One region of the Pseudoalteromonas porphyrae genome, then DNA from elsewhere that is predicted to be linked to it. Evidence: predicted binding sites of a transcription regulator. Region 1 holds the regulator's gene; each other region holds the start of a gene.
What was found. Region 1 encodes sigma-54, which starts transcription at its own class of promoters, with help from an activator protein. Its sites were predicted from a motif close to GTTGGCACGNNNNTNGNNT; they were not measured.
Positions count from the first base shown of each region.

Region 2: a site for sigma-54 is predicted at 3,185-3,203, ahead of ADS77_RS14060 (FimV/HubP family polar landmark protein). Genes of this name have one in related genera too.
Region 3: a site for sigma-54 is predicted at 2,740-2,758, ahead of glnA (glutamate--ammonia ligase). Genes of this name have one in related genera too.

Region 1 covers NZ_LHPH01000002.1:76,501-81,510, reverse strand. Annotated here, with positions in the region: gene ADS77_RS02255 (HPr family phosphocarrier protein) at 1-46, opposite strand, end outside; gene rapZ (RNase adapter RapZ) at 61-903, opposite strand; gene ADS77_RS02245 (PTS sugar transporter subunit IIA) at 924-1,376, opposite strand; gene hpf (ribosome hibernation promoting factor) at 1,381-1,668, opposite strand; gene ADS77_RS02235 (RNA polymerase factor sigma-54) at 1,698-3,194, opposite strand; gene lptB (LPS export ABC transporter ATP-binding protein) at 3,261-3,986, opposite strand; gene lptA (lipopolysaccharide transport periplasmic protein LptA) at 3,983-4,516, opposite strand; gene lptC (LPS export ABC transporter periplasmic protein LptC) at 4,506-5,010, opposite strand, start outside.
Region 2 covers NZ_LHPH01000016.1:77,030-82,039, reverse strand. Annotated here, with positions in the region: gene fabB (beta-ketoacyl-ACP synthase I) at 1-695, shown strand, start outside; gene ADS77_RS14070 (4-phosphoerythronate dehydrogenase) at 807-1,925, shown strand; gene ADS77_RS14065 (aspartate-semialdehyde dehydrogenase) at 1,970-2,986, shown strand; gene ADS77_RS14060 (FimV/HubP family polar landmark protein) at 3,305-5,010, shown strand, end outside.
Region 3 covers NZ_LHPH01000002.1:274,247-279,256, reverse strand. Annotated here, with positions in the region: gene glnL (nitrogen regulation protein NR(II)) at 1-541, opposite strand, end outside; gene ADS77_RS03125 (DUF4124 domain-containing protein) at 632-1,144, opposite strand; gene glnA (glutamate--ammonia ligase) at 1,278-2,684, opposite strand; gene typA (translational GTPase TypA) at 3,194-5,010, shown strand, end outside.

The DNA of each region.
Region 1 (5,010 bases):
GTAAACCAAGCTTATTTTCTATTAAAAATGTATCTTCTAAACGCATTGGTTTCTCTTTGTTTATTCTTGTTCGCGATGGCGAATCTTCACATTACTATGGCTCATTGCAAAGCTTTCGCCAATGGTTTGTGCTAAATACACTGAACGATGTTGTCCACCGGTACAGCCGATTGCAATTGTTAAGTAGCTACGATTATTGCGTTCAAGGTGTGGTAACCATGTTTGCATAAAAGTTTGAATTTGCCATGTGAATTTTTGCACTATGCTGTGACTCGCTAAATAATCTTTTACCGGTTGATCAAGCCCTGTTAGTGGCTTTAATTCAGGTTCCCAGTGTGGGTTTGGTAAAAAGCGCGCATCAAATACATAATCAGCTCCCTTAGGAATGCCATGCTTAAAACCAAATGACTCAAATGTAATGATCAGTTTTTTATCTTTTTTTCCTAAGATTTTTTCGCGAATTGATTCAGCCAGCTGGTGGACACTTAAATCGGTTGTATCAAGAATAAAGTCGGCGCGGGTAATGAGTACATCTAATAGCACTTTTTCTTGTTTAATGGCTAAATCAAGTGGCAATGAATCTAAAGAAAGTGGGTGTAAACGGCGTGTTTCAGAAAAGCGCTTAATGAGCGTTTGGTCGTCACTGTCTAGATAAAATAGAGTTGGGTTTGCAAACCCCGGAAGATACTCAAGGATATCATTAAACTCTTGCTGTTCTTTGGGTAAGTTACGCACATCAATACTGACGGCAATCTTATCGTAGTTATCAGATACACTACGCACTAACGACGGTAATAAGTTTACAGGGATATTATCAACACAATAATAGCCAAGGTCTTCTAATACACGCAAAGCGACAGATTTACCTGACCCTGAGCGCCCACTGATGATAATTAATTCCATGTAAACTCTCCTTCTTTTAACTACGACTGTTCAACAATTACTTGATATAGATCTTGGTCTGTTTTTGCGCTACGTATTTGTTTACAAAACTCTTTGTCGTTGAGTTTATCAGCAATTGTAGCCAACGTCTTTAAATGAAGTTCACTGTCACCGTCAGGTACGATGAGTGCAACAAAAATATCGACGGGGCGATTATCAATGGCATCAAAATTGATTGGTTGTTCGCTTACTAAAATTAAAGCGAGTGGTTCTTGTGCGCCACTCATGCGACCATGCGGGATCGCGATACCACGGCCAATACCTGTACTACCTAATTTTTCTCTATTTAATAGAGCACTCAATATGTCTTGTTGTGATAAGTGAGGAAGCCGTTCATGAGCCAATTGGCTGATAAATTCGAGGATACGTTTTTTGCTATTAAAAAGGACCGCAGCTTTACTGCAGTCCTGACAAGTAAGTGAACTTAGTTTCATAGTGTTAGTGTCGAGCGTGCTTCTCTTTGTGTTTGATAACTTGACGGTCGAGTTTATCGATGAGCCCGTCAATCGCGGCATACATGTCCTGGTGCTGCGTTGAGGCAAATAGCTCTGCGCCACTGACATGTAATGTTGCTTCTGCTTTTTGGTTGAGCTTTTCTACGTCAAGAATAACATGGACATTGTTGATGTGATCAAAATGCCTCTCAAGCTTCGCAAACTTATTGTTTACATAGTCTCTTAATGAATCAGTAATTTCTACGTGACGACCAGTTAAATTTAGTTGCATAAGCATTTTCCTTCTTGTGGTTTTACGCCTTAAATCAAGCTTTTACGTTGATTTGACGGTGGAATAGCTAGCGATTCACGGTACTTTGCTATTGTTCGTCTAGCTACTTTGATACCTTGCTCTGCCAATATATCTGCAATTTTACTATCACTCAATGGTTTAGCTGAGTTTTCTGCTGCAATCAATTTTTTTATGAGTGCACGAATTGCTGTCGATGAGCATTCTCCGCCATTTTCGGTACTGACATGGCTTGAGAAAAAATACTTTAACTCAAAAATACCACGTGGTGTATGCATGTACTTCTGGGTTGTTACCCGGGAGATTGTTGATTCATGCATTTCAACCATTTCAGCAACATCGTTTAATACCATAGGTCGCATAGCCTCGGGGCCATGCTCAAAAAAACCTTGCTGCTGTTTAACAATGCAGTTAGTTACTTTGAGTAATGTGTCATTACGACTTTCTAGGCTTTTTATAAACCATTTAGCTTCTTGTAAATGAGAGCGAATAAATTGGCTGTCAGTGCTCGATTTTACTGAGCGCGACATCGCCGCATATTGGCTGTTAACTCTAATTTTTGGCATGCTATCTGGGTTGAGCTCTACCACCCAGCGGCCTTTAATTTTTTTCACTGACACGTCGGGAATAACGTACTCTGACTCTTCTCGAACTATGGTATCCGCAGGCTTTGGATTAAGGCTGTGGATGAGTGTCATTACTTCTTTTAGTTCATCTTCCTTTAGCTTAGTCTTTTTCATCAAAGTACGATAGTCGCGACTAGCTAATAAATCGATATGATCAGTTAAAATCATTTTTGTTTCGGCAATCCAAGGCGTTGCAGGATCAAATTGATTTAGCTGAATACATAAACATTCAGGTAGGCTGCGTGCAGCAATACCGACCGGATCAAATAACTGAATACGCTTTAATACCGCTTGAACTTCATCAAGTTCAATTTCTTCTTCGTTATTACCTTTGTTTAGGCTTTCAGCAATGTCTTCACAGCTTAGTGTAAGAATACCTGAGTCATCAACCGCTTCGACAATGGCTATCGCGATAGCTTCGTCAGTCGGACTAAAATGAGTCAGCTGTAGTTGCCACATAAGGTGATCGTGGAGGGTTTCAGATGAAGCGCCTTGATAAATAGATTCATCTTCAGGCATTGGCCCTGATGAAGAGCTTGGTGCGGCGCTCATGTATTCATCCCATGTAACATCCATCGCCATTTCGTCGCTTACGGTATCTTTTGCTAGCGCTTCACTGCTTTCTTGTTCGTATTCACTTGGCGTGTCATCAGCTGAGGCACTGACAGTTTGATCATCAGTATCTTGTTTTTGTTCGTTCTTACCACCTGATTCATCACCAAAGTCATTTTCATCGACCTCAAGTAATGGATTGCTATCTAGTGCTTCTTGGATCTCTTGTTGAAGATCTAATGTGCTCAACTGTAACAAACGAATAGCTTGTTGTAGCTGTGGTGTCATTGTAAGTTGCTGGCCCATGCGCAGCTGGAGTGATTGCCTCATGTATCTCTAACAATCCTTTTATTGTTGTCATAATTAAGTCTAGCAGAACCTTAGCCGGGCGTGGCTTTATAGCCTAAATTGCTCACCCAAATAAACGTCGCGGACTGTTTGGTCGGCAAGTACATGCTCAGGAGTGCCTGATGCAATTAACTCCCCATGAGAAACTATGTAGGCTTTTTCACAAACATCAAGGGTTTCTCGTACATTGTGGTCGGTAATAAGTACGCCTATCCCACGGTTTTTAAGATGTTCAATAATCTTCTTTATATCTAACACCGAAATAGGATCAACGCCAGCAAAAGGCTCATCTAACAGAATAAATTTAGGGTTTGCGGCTAAAGCGCGAGCAATTTCAACGCGACGGCGTTCACCACCAGATAATGCCATACCTTGACTATCGCGGATGTGCTGAATGCTAAATTCATCAAGTAAGCCATCAAGCGCTTCTTCACGAGCTTGTTTATTTAGCTCTTTACGGGTTTCGAGTATCGCCATCAGGTTTTGGTAAACGGTCAGTTTGCGAAATATCGAAGATTCTTGCGGTAAATAGCCAATCCCTAAACGTGCACGGCTGTGCATTGGCAATAAGGTGATGTCGTTATCATCTATGCTTATTTTACCTTTGTCGCTTGGCACTAATCCTACAATCATGTAAAAAGTGGTGGTTTTGCCTGCGCCATTAGGGCCAAGTAAGCCAACAATGCTACCAGCGCTGACTTCTAAGCCTACATTTTTTACGACTTGGCGGCCTTTATAACTTTTTGCTAAAAACTCAGCTTTTAATGTGCTCATGGCTGACCTTTTTCGTTATCTTTTTTAGTGTTTACTGGGACTAATATTGTATGCACTCGTTCGTCTGAATTTTCATCTTTTTCAGCGCTAATTAATTGTTGGTCCATGTCGTATGTAATACTTTTGGCATTAATCTTTTGACCTGCTTGAGTGACTTGGGCGTTACCGATTAAAGTTAAATAGCGTTTATCAACATCGTAACGAACCTCATTGGCGCTGGCGCTCATAATTGTGCCATCTGTTTGTTTTTCTTCAAAGTATGCAGGGCTTCCAGTGGCAACAAGCAGCTGCTTATTATCACCTAAATCTTCACGTTTGTGCACTTCTAGGTGATCAGCTGTGATACGACGATTACCATGGATTATCTCTACGTTTTTTTCAAAAATACCGACATTTTTTTTCAGCTGTGCAAGCTGTTTATCAGCGCTTATCGATACTTGGTCTGCAAGTGGAAGAGTACCTTCAGCAAAGCTTGAAAGGGCAATGAACAAGCTAGGTATTACAAGTAAGTGAGCAAATTTATTGGTCATAATATATGGTTCGCGTATGGTTAATAAGTTCTACCACTTCGGCTTTTAAGTCGGCTCTAAGGCCGCGTCCGGTGGTCTTTAAATTTGGTCCGATTAATTCAACAGGCTGTTCTGAACTCATGGTTTGTTGTTCAATATCAACCAAGATATTATCGGCATTAATATGCTTAATCATTGCGTTGTTTGTGAGATTTTTAGCAACAACATTGCCTTCTAAAATCAACTGGTTATTTTCATATAATGTGGCTTCTTGCGCATTGATTTGCCACGTTTGCTGTTGATTATATAAAGTAAAAATAGGCTTTTCAAAGTAAGTAAATCCTAACTGCTGATAAAGTTCCATTTTTGCTGCGGTTACTTTGTGGCTAATTTTACCTTGCTCATCAAATGCGGTTTGCTTTAATTCGACCGCGGTATAATCAGGTTTTGCTATCACATCTTCTTGATTTTTTACCGTGGTCGTTGTTTGGCTAAAGTACGGGAGCCACAACCAC
Region 2 (5,010 bases), on a different contig from region 1:
AGCAAATCCAATTAGGCAAGCAAGATGTTGTTTTTGCAGGTGGCGGTGAAGAGTTACATTGGACGCTAGCAATGGAATTTGACGCAATGGGCGCACTTTCTACTAAATATAACGAAACGCCTGAAAAAGCGTCACGCACATATGATGCAAACCGCGATGGTTTTGTTATATCTGGCGGTGGCGGTATTGTTGTTGTTGAAGAGTTAGAACATGCACTTGCTCGTGGCGCACATATTTATGCTGAGATTGTTGGTTACGGCGCAACATCTGATGGCTATGACATGGTTGCTCCATCAGGTGAAGGTGCGGCACGTTGTATGCGTCAAGCAATGCAAGATGTAGATAGCATTGATTACCTAAACACTCATGGTACATCGACACCTGTAGGTGATGTGAAAGAATTAGGTGCAATTCAAGAAGTATTCGGTGGTAATTCACCAATGATCAGTGCAACTAAAGCAATGACCGGGCATGCACTGGGCGCTGCTGGTGTGCATGAAGCTATTTTCTCTCTACTGATGTTAGAGCACAGTTTTGTTGCACCTTCAATCAATATTGATGAACTTGATGAACAAGCTGCTGGCTTAAACATTATCACTGAGCGTAAAGACGTTGAGCTAAATACTGTTATGTCTAACAGCTTTGGTTTTGGTGGCACTAACGCCACGCTAGTGATGAGTAAATATAAAGGCTAATTAGTCAAAAGTTAGTTAGTTTAGAAGCCGAGCAACTTGCTCGGCTTTTTCGTTTTCAAAGCCGGCTATGTTCGTTACAATGGCGGCTCTTCGTGCCAACAGGATTTGTTAATGAAAATACTTGCTGATCAAAATATGCCACTTGTTGAGCAATACTTTGCTGATTTTGGTGAAGTAACGCGTTTCGATGGGCGTACTTTACAAAGTGAACAGTTAATCGATGTTGATGTATTACTTACGCGTTCAGTTACGCAGGTTAATAGCGCATTGCTTCACAGTGCAAATAAATTGAAGTTTGTAGGTACTGCAACCATTGGTATCGATCATATAGACACCGCACTTTTAAAAGATCGTAATATCGCATTTACAAGTGCGCCTGGGTGTAATGCAATAGCAGTTGCTGAATATGTAATTAGTAGTATTTTTGCTTTGTGCCAAGAAAATGCAAGTAGTATTGAAGGCAAGACAATTGGTATTGTTGGGGTTGGAAGCATAGGTAGTTGTTTGCGTGAAAAGTTAAAAGCGCTAAATGTCACCGTATTAGTGTGCGATCCACCTAAATATGAAGCCGGGCAGCTTGATGAACATCAAGATCTAGAGTTGCTACTAACTCAATCTGACATCGTAACATTTCATGTTCCTTTGATAAAAACAGGCAAACACAGCACGTTGCATTTGCTGAATAAAGCACGTTTGTTAGCGCTCAAAGCCGGTACTATTATCATCAATGCTAGCAGAGGCGACGTTATTGATAGTCAAGCCTTGCTTGAGGTAATGCAAGATGGTGCACAACTTGATTTAGTTATTGACGTATGGGAAAACGAACCCACAATATTAACTGAGCTTCTTGAATATACACGATTGGCAAGTGTGCATATTGCAGGGCACACACTTGAAGGTAAAGCACGTGGTACACAAATGCTGTATCAAAAGCTATGTGAACTTGAAAAGGTCGAAGCGAAGAAATCCTTAGCTGATTTTTTACCTGTACCAAGTATTACGGATATTAACCTGCAGGAAACATTTGATATACCTGATCTTGGTCAACTTATTCATCTTATCTATGATGTGCGCCGAGATGACGGTATTTTACGACGAGATTTGGTAAATCAAGGTTTTGATAGCCTTAGAAAAAACTATCCAATTAGGCGTGAATTCAGCACGCTAAATATCACAGGCGCAAATCAGCATGCAGATGCACTAGCGGCGCTCGGGTTTAACTTAATATAATTTAGACAATGGCCATAAGGGCGGTTGTTAATAGAGGAATACACATGTCACAAAAATATAATGTTGCCGTACTTGGTGCTACAGGTCTTGTTGGCCGCCAAATTATTGAAACGTTAGAAGATCGTAAGTTTCCTGTTGATCAATTATTTTTATTGGCAAGCAGCCGCAGTGCCGGTGAAGATATTAAGTTTCGTGGTGAAACTATCGAAGTGCAAGATGTTGAAGGTTTTGACTTTAGTCAAGCGCATATTGGCTTGTTTTCAGCTGGTGGCAGTGTGTCAGAAAAATATGCACCGATTGCAGCTGATGCGGGCTGTATAGTTATTGATAACACATCACATTTTAGAAATGACTTTGAAGTACCATTGATTGTGCCTGAAGTTAATGCTGCAAGTTTGGCTGATTTCAGAAACCGCAATATTATTGCCAATCCTAACTGCTCAACGATTCAAATGATGGTGGCATTAAAGCCGATATACGATGCGTACGGTATTGACCGTATTAATGTATCGACCTATCAAGCAGTATCGGGTGCTGGCAAAGAAGCCGTTGATGAGCTTGCAAAACAAACTGCAAATCTAATGAATGCGCGCCCAGTTGATAGCCAAGTATTTCCAAAGCAGATGGCATTCAATGTAATCCCACAAATTGATGTGTTTGAAGATAACGGCTATACGCGCGAAGAAATGAAAATGGTTAATGAAACCCATAAAATATTGGGTGACACTACTATTGCAGTAAACCCAACATGTGTGCGAGTACCTGTGTTTTTTGGTCATTCTGAAGCGATAAACATTGAAACACGTATGCCATATGATTTTGAACATGTTAAGCAGTTACTCAAAGATGCCCCGGGCCTTGAACTTATTGAAGATGAAGGTGATTATCCAACGCCAGTATCAGATGCAAGCGGTAATGATACTGTTTATGTAGGGCGTTTACGTCAAGATATTTCGCACCCGCATGGTTTAAATATGTGGGTTGTTAGCGATAATACCCGAAAAGGCGCAGCTACTAATAGTGTACAAATAGCTGAAGAGCTTATTGCAAATTATCTTTAAGAATAAGTAGAAATAGCGGCAAATTGCCGCTTTTTTATTTTTAAACTGCCAAATAATTGCCGCATGATGGCTAAAAGCGTATAAACTTAACAATAACTATAAAAACTCTTCCGGCTGATAAAATTTAAGCTATTAAGTATCAAAGTGTTGCGATAGATATAAAGACGCAACTGGTTTATAGTTTGCAACTGGAATAGAGCTTGCAAGAAAATTGAATTAACTATTTTATTTATGTCAGTTATTTCTGCAAGAAATAATCAATGTTTAAGCGCCTGTTTTTTAGGTGCTGCGTTAACATTTAAACATTAAAGGATCAGCATGCGCGGTTTAGCTACACTCCTCTTATTAGCGTCTGCATTGGTGGCAACACCAATATACTCCCAAGACGGCACCCAACTAAAAGGGCCTAAAGGCGTTGATTACGGCGTTCAAGGGCGTTCAATTGGACCAATAAAGCCAACCGATACGTTATGGCGTATTGCAGCGAAAGTGCGACCAGATAACTCAGTAAGTATTTATCAGGTGATGCAGGCATTGTATGAGAAAAACCCCAATTCATTTTTAGATCAAAATCTAAATCATATGCGTGATGGCGCGTACCTCAAAATACCTACACTACGCGAAATTCGTAACATTAGTCCTCAATTAGCAAAACAACGATCTGAGCAAGATGATGACTTATGGGATAAAAAGAAAAACGGAACATTAACCCAAAGTGATATCGAAAGCTCCAAAACAAAAGTAACACAAGCGCGAAAAGTTGATGTTGATGAAGCAAAAAAAGAATTAAAACAAGAAATCAACACGATAAAAACCGAGCAAGGTACGCAACTTGTTGAGTTGCAAAAGCAATTTAAATCATCAGTTGAAAATGTTGAAGAGATCTTAGTTGAAAATAATAATTTAAAAAAGCAGCTAACCGGTATTTCTAAAGAGCTCGAAAAAGTGCGAAATCAGCTAGGACAAGATAGTGAAATTCAGCAGCAACTAAAAGAGTTAATTGCAAAGCAAAATGAGTTTATAGAGCAGCAAAAGGTAAAAAAGCAACAAGAGGAGAGTGAGTTTGATTTTGCCGCGTTATTGGCAAATCCGTTTGTTCTTATTTTACTAATGACGATACCGGCTTTATTAATTGTTTTTGCAGTGGTGATGTTTTTACGTAAACGTAATAAAGAAGATGAAGTAATTGACGACGATGAGTTTTTACCACAAAGCCCTAGTTATGTTCCAGACGAAGATATTGATTTAGGCCCCTCAATAGATCCTATCATTCCTGATCCAGTACAAGATGATTTAAGTGTCCAACTCGATGATAACTTAGACAGCGATATGCTGCCTGATGATGACATTATTTTTGATGACAGTATTGATGATGAAAGTATTGATGACGATTTTGAAGATGGCGACAGTCTATTAAATCAAGACGAACTCGATGGTCTATTAAGTGATGACATTGTATTTGATGATGAAGTCAAAGAAGATGATGAGTTAGATATCTTCATGCAGCAAGATTTTGACCAACAAGACGATGATAGTTTAGGCGATGATATCGACTTGGATCTTGATGCCGAAAAAGGTGACGGGGATATTTTAAGTGCAGAAGACCTAGATGACTTATTTGCAGAAGATGCCGTTGACAGCTCTTCTGCGCCTGCAAACGGGGAAATTGATGATTCCCTCGATGAGTTAGAATCAGATGATGCCCTTGCTGCGCTCAGTGAAGAACTTGCTAGTGAAGATGATGACTTTGATATAGATGAACTCATCGATGCACAAAGTTCTGTTAACGAAGAGCCAGAACTTGATGTACTTAATAATAACGATGAGGATTTTGACTTAGACGACATTGACAGCTTAATCGATGATGCTGCCGCGGAGCCTGAAAAACCAGCCGAGTTAGTTGATGAAGACGACACTGATTTTGACTTGGACGACATTGATAGCCTTATTGATGATGCTGCCGCAGAGCCTGAAAAACCAACAGAGTTAGTCGATGAAGACGACACTGATTTTGACTTGGACGA
Region 3 (5,010 bases), 200 kb from region 1:
CAATAATTAGCTCAGCGCATTCATCCCGTTCTTGCTGATCAACCTCATACTGCAATAATTGCGCCGCTCCACGAATACCACCTAAAGGATTTTTTATTTCGTGCGCAAGCCCCCTAATTAGGTTACGTGCAGCTTGATATTGGTGCATTTGATTTGAAGCTTGATCGTGGCGGATTTCATCATCCGTTTGCCGACATTCGAGCAAAATATAATAGGCATTTTCCAGCATAACGCGTCGTGCACTAATCGCTAATTTAGCATGGCGAGAATCAACGAAAACTACGTCAGCTCTGTGCTGGTGGCAATCTACACCATCAATTAAAGCGTATTGCGCTATTCGTTTTAAATCAATTGAGTGGTAACTAAATAGGCTATCGAAAGATTGTTTTAAAATACGTTTAGGGCCTAAGCCTAATAGCTCACTCGCACTGTCATTGGCGTACACAAGGGTAAAACGTTCATCAAGTAAAATAACGGCCGTAGTCAGATTTTGCCAAATACTTGCGAGGAGTTCGGGGCGGAAAATATTATTGTTGGGCATGGTTGCACCATTTTAGTGCGTTGATGATATTTAGCAGCTTATCACAGAGTTACGTACAAGAAATGTGTCGTGGTAGAAAAAACACTATTCTTACAAAGACGATGCCCTATGCATAAAAAAAGTGCTGCTTTCACTAACCGAGACCACAGAACCTTCGGAGTTAAATAGTTTCAATTGCAATGTGTGCTCACCGCGGTTTACATCACGAAGTGCAAAAGTACCCGTGTTGCTCGGCTTAGCGAATGCGACACCATCAACGAGTAATTGAATTTTAAAACCGCTCTCAAAGCGTGGAACTATTCTACTAGTAACGTAAACAGACCCTGTATTTTCACGGACAGTTTCTTCATTAGTGGGTGAAGCAATAACAATTTTAAAGTTGACCACCGCAGCGGGCTTGTCTTCATTTAACACGGTAATATCAACAGCGGGCATAGATAAATTTTGGCTTGATAATTTAATTTCTTGGGCTCCTGCTCTAGGGCTGTCAGAAAATACCAGTACGCCGTGTTTGTCTTTCCACGAGTAGATTTTTTTGTCACCGCCGTAGCTGTTAATACTAACTAAAGACATGCTTAAAAGTAATAAAATTGTTTTTTTCACTGTACAGTCCTGCATTTTTTGCACTAATTAAACTGTAGTGGATAATGACCAAATTTACCATAAAAAAAGCCCGTAAAACGGGCCTTGAGAACACATATATATTATCTATTAGATAATTTTCTCTACAGCGTTATTAGCAGCTGTAGTACATTTCAAACTCAACTGGGTGAGTTGTCATGTTAAGCTTTTCAACTTCCTGACTCTTAAGTTTGATGTAAGCATCAATTAAGTCATCAGTAAATACGTTACCTTGCGTTAAGAACTCACGGTCTGCGCTAAGTGCACAGAGTGCTTCATCAAGTGATGCCGCAACAGTTGGGATCTCAGCTGCTTCTTCAGCAGGTAAGTCGTATAAATCTTTATCCATTGCATCGCCAGGGTGAATCTTGTTTTTGATACCGTCAAGACCTGCCATTAACATTGCAGAAAATGCAAGGTATGGGTTAGCTGTTGGATCTGGGAAGCGTACTTCGATACGACGACCTTTTTCAGACGGAACCACTGGAATACGAATTGATGCAGAACGGTTACGTGCAGAGTATGCAAGCATAACTGGCGCTTCAAAACCTGGTACTAAACGCTTGTACGAGTTAGTCGACGCATTTGCAAACGCGTTGATTGCTTTAGCATGCTTGATAATACCGCCGATGTAGTAAAGTGCATCTTCAGAAAGACCGCCATACTTGTCGCCTGCGAATAAGTTAACACCGTCTTTAGCTAAAGACTGGTGACAATGCATACCAGAACCGTTATCACCAACAACTGGTTTAGGCATAAAAGTCGCAGTTTTGCCATATAAATGAGCCATGTTATGGATAACATATTTCATCTCTTGGATTTCATCTGCTTTAATTACCATCGTATTAAAGCGAGTCGCGATTTCATTTTGACCAGCGGTTGCTACTTCGTGGTGATGTGCTTCTACTACTTGGCCCATTTCTTCTAGAACGAGACACGTAGCTGAACGCCAATCTTGGAAGTCATCAACTGGAGCAACTGGGAAGTAACCGCCTTTAACACCAGGACGGTGACCTGTGTTGCCATCTGCATATTCTTTATCTGAATTCCAAGCAGCTTGCTTAGAATCAATTTTGTACATTGAACCAGACATATCCGTTTTGTATTTAACATCATCAAATACGAAAAACTCAGGCTCAGGGCCAAATAAAACTGTATCAGCAATACCTGTAGAACGCATATACTCTTCAGCGCGTTTAGCAACTGAACGCGGGTCGCGCTCATAACCTTGTAATGTTGCAGGCTCAACGACGTCACAACGTAAGATTAATGTCGCTTCTTCTGTGAAAGGGTCTAGCTTAGCTGATTCAGCAACAGGCATTAATACCATGTCTGATTCATTAATACCTTTCCAGCCAGCAATTGAAGAACCGTCAAACATTTTACCGTCTTCAAAGAAATCTTCATCAACTTGGTGATGAGGAATAGAAACGTGTTGCTCTTTACCTTTTGTATCAGTAAAGCGTAAATCAACGAACTTAACGTCATTTTCTTTAATAAAATCTAAAACCGATTGTGACATGTGTCCTCCAACTGTTGGGTTTTATTTTTGCTGCATAATTGCTTTTGTTTATAGTAAGCGTTTTCTGTGCCATATTTATAAGTCTTTGTTTATAAGTTTAAAAATTATAGTTCTACGTTATGCTACCTATTGCGTTGCACCAATATGAAGCGTTAAAAGATCATTTTGGTGCGTAACGGGATTTGGTACGACTTGTATGAATTATAAACACAGCTGTAAAACTAACTTACTTATAAAATACTGTCAAAATATGGCATGAAATGTATTGAATGTACAAAATAAGAGTTAATTCAGAAATTAAATTAATAAAAATGTCATATATAAAACAGATACTTATTGGAACTATTAAGAAAGTTTTGAAATATATATTGGATAAACTTTCATCCATGTCATTTATAGGGGATAATATGCGCCCTTTTAAATCCAATGCTGGGACATCTCGTGAAAACGCGGGTGAGAGCGTAAAGCCCCTGCAGGATCATTGAGATTCAATTTCTCTGAGTGAATATATGAGCATCGAAAAGTTAAGAAATATAGCGATTATCGCGCACGTTGACCACGGTAAAACAACACTGGTTGACAAACTACTTGAGCAATCAGGTACATTAGAAACACGCGGCGGTAACGAAGAGCGCGTGATGGACTCAAACGACATTGAGAAAGAACGTGGTATTACCATTTTGGCTAAAAACACAGCCATCTCATGGAACGATTACCATATCAATATCGTTGATACTCCAGGACACGCCGACTTCGGTGGCGAAGTTGAACGCGTACTTTCGATGGCTGACTCAGTATTACTACTTGTTGATGCTCAAGAAGGTCCAATGCCGCAAACGCGTTTCGTTACGCAAAAGGCATTCGCACAGGGCTTAAAGCCGATCGTAGTTATCAATAAAATTGATAAGCCAGGTGCACGTCCTGATTGGGTTATGGATCAAATCTTTGATTTATTCGACAACCTTGGCGCAACTGACGAACAGTTAGATTTTAAAGTAATCTACGCTTCAGCTATCAACGGCTGGGCAACACTAGATTTAGACGAGCCATCAGACAACATGGAACCTATGTTCAAGATGATCGTTGATGAAGTATCACCACCGGATGCAGATCCTGAAGGTGACTTTCAAATGCAGATCTCTCAACTTGATTACAACTCATATGTTGGTGTAATCGGTATAGGTCGTATCAAACGTGGTTCTGTTGCTCCTAACCAACAAGTTACTATTATTGGTGCTGACGGCTCTAAACGTAACGGTAAAATCGGTGCAGTACAAAGCTACCTTGGCCTTGAGCGTATCGAAACTGATAAAGCTTACGCAGGTAATATCGTAACAGTAACAGGTATTGGTGAGCTTAAGATCTCTGATACAGTTTGTTTCCCTGGCAACGTTGAAGCATTACCACCACTAAGTGTTGATGAGCCAACAGTAACAATGACATTCTCTGTAAATAACTCACCTTTCTGTGGTAAAGAAGGTAAGTTTGTAACATCACGTAATATCCGTGAGCGTTTAGACAAAGAATTAGTACACAACGTAGCACTTCGTGTTGCAGATACTGATAACCCTGATAGCTTCCGTGTATCGGGCCGTGGTGAATTACACCTAGGTATCTTAATCGAAAACATGCGTCGTGAAGGTTACGAGCTAGCAGTATCTCGTCCAGAAGTAATCTTACGTACAGTTGATGGTGTGTTAGAAGAACCGTATGAAACACTAACAATTGACTGTCAAGAAGAGCACCAGGGTTCTATCATGGAACAAATTGGTCTTCGTAAAGGTGAGCTTACTGATATGGCCCCAGATGGTAAAGGCCGTATGCGTTTGGACTTTATGATCCCTAGCCGTGGTTTAATCGGTTTCCAAACTGAGTTCATGACGTTAACATCAGGTTCTGGTTTACTTTATCACACGTTTGATCACTACGGTCCGCACAAAGGTGGCGAGCTAGGTGTTCGTAAGAACGGTGTAATGATTGCAAATGCAACAGGTAAAGCACTTACTAACGCATTATTTAACTTACAAGAGCGCGGCCGTTTATTCATCGGTCACGGTGTTGAAGTATACGAAGGTATGGTTATCGGTATTCATAGCCGTGATAACGACCTTACAGTTAATGCGCTTAAAGGTAAGCAACTTACTAACGTTCGTGCATCTGGTACAGATGAAGCACAAACATTAACTCCAGCACTTAACTATTCACTTGAGCAAGCGCTTGAGTTTATTGCTGATGATGAGTTAGTAGAAGTTACACCACTAAACATTCGTATCCGTAAGCGTCACCTTACAGAAAACGAACGTAAACGTGCGGGTCGTGCACCTAA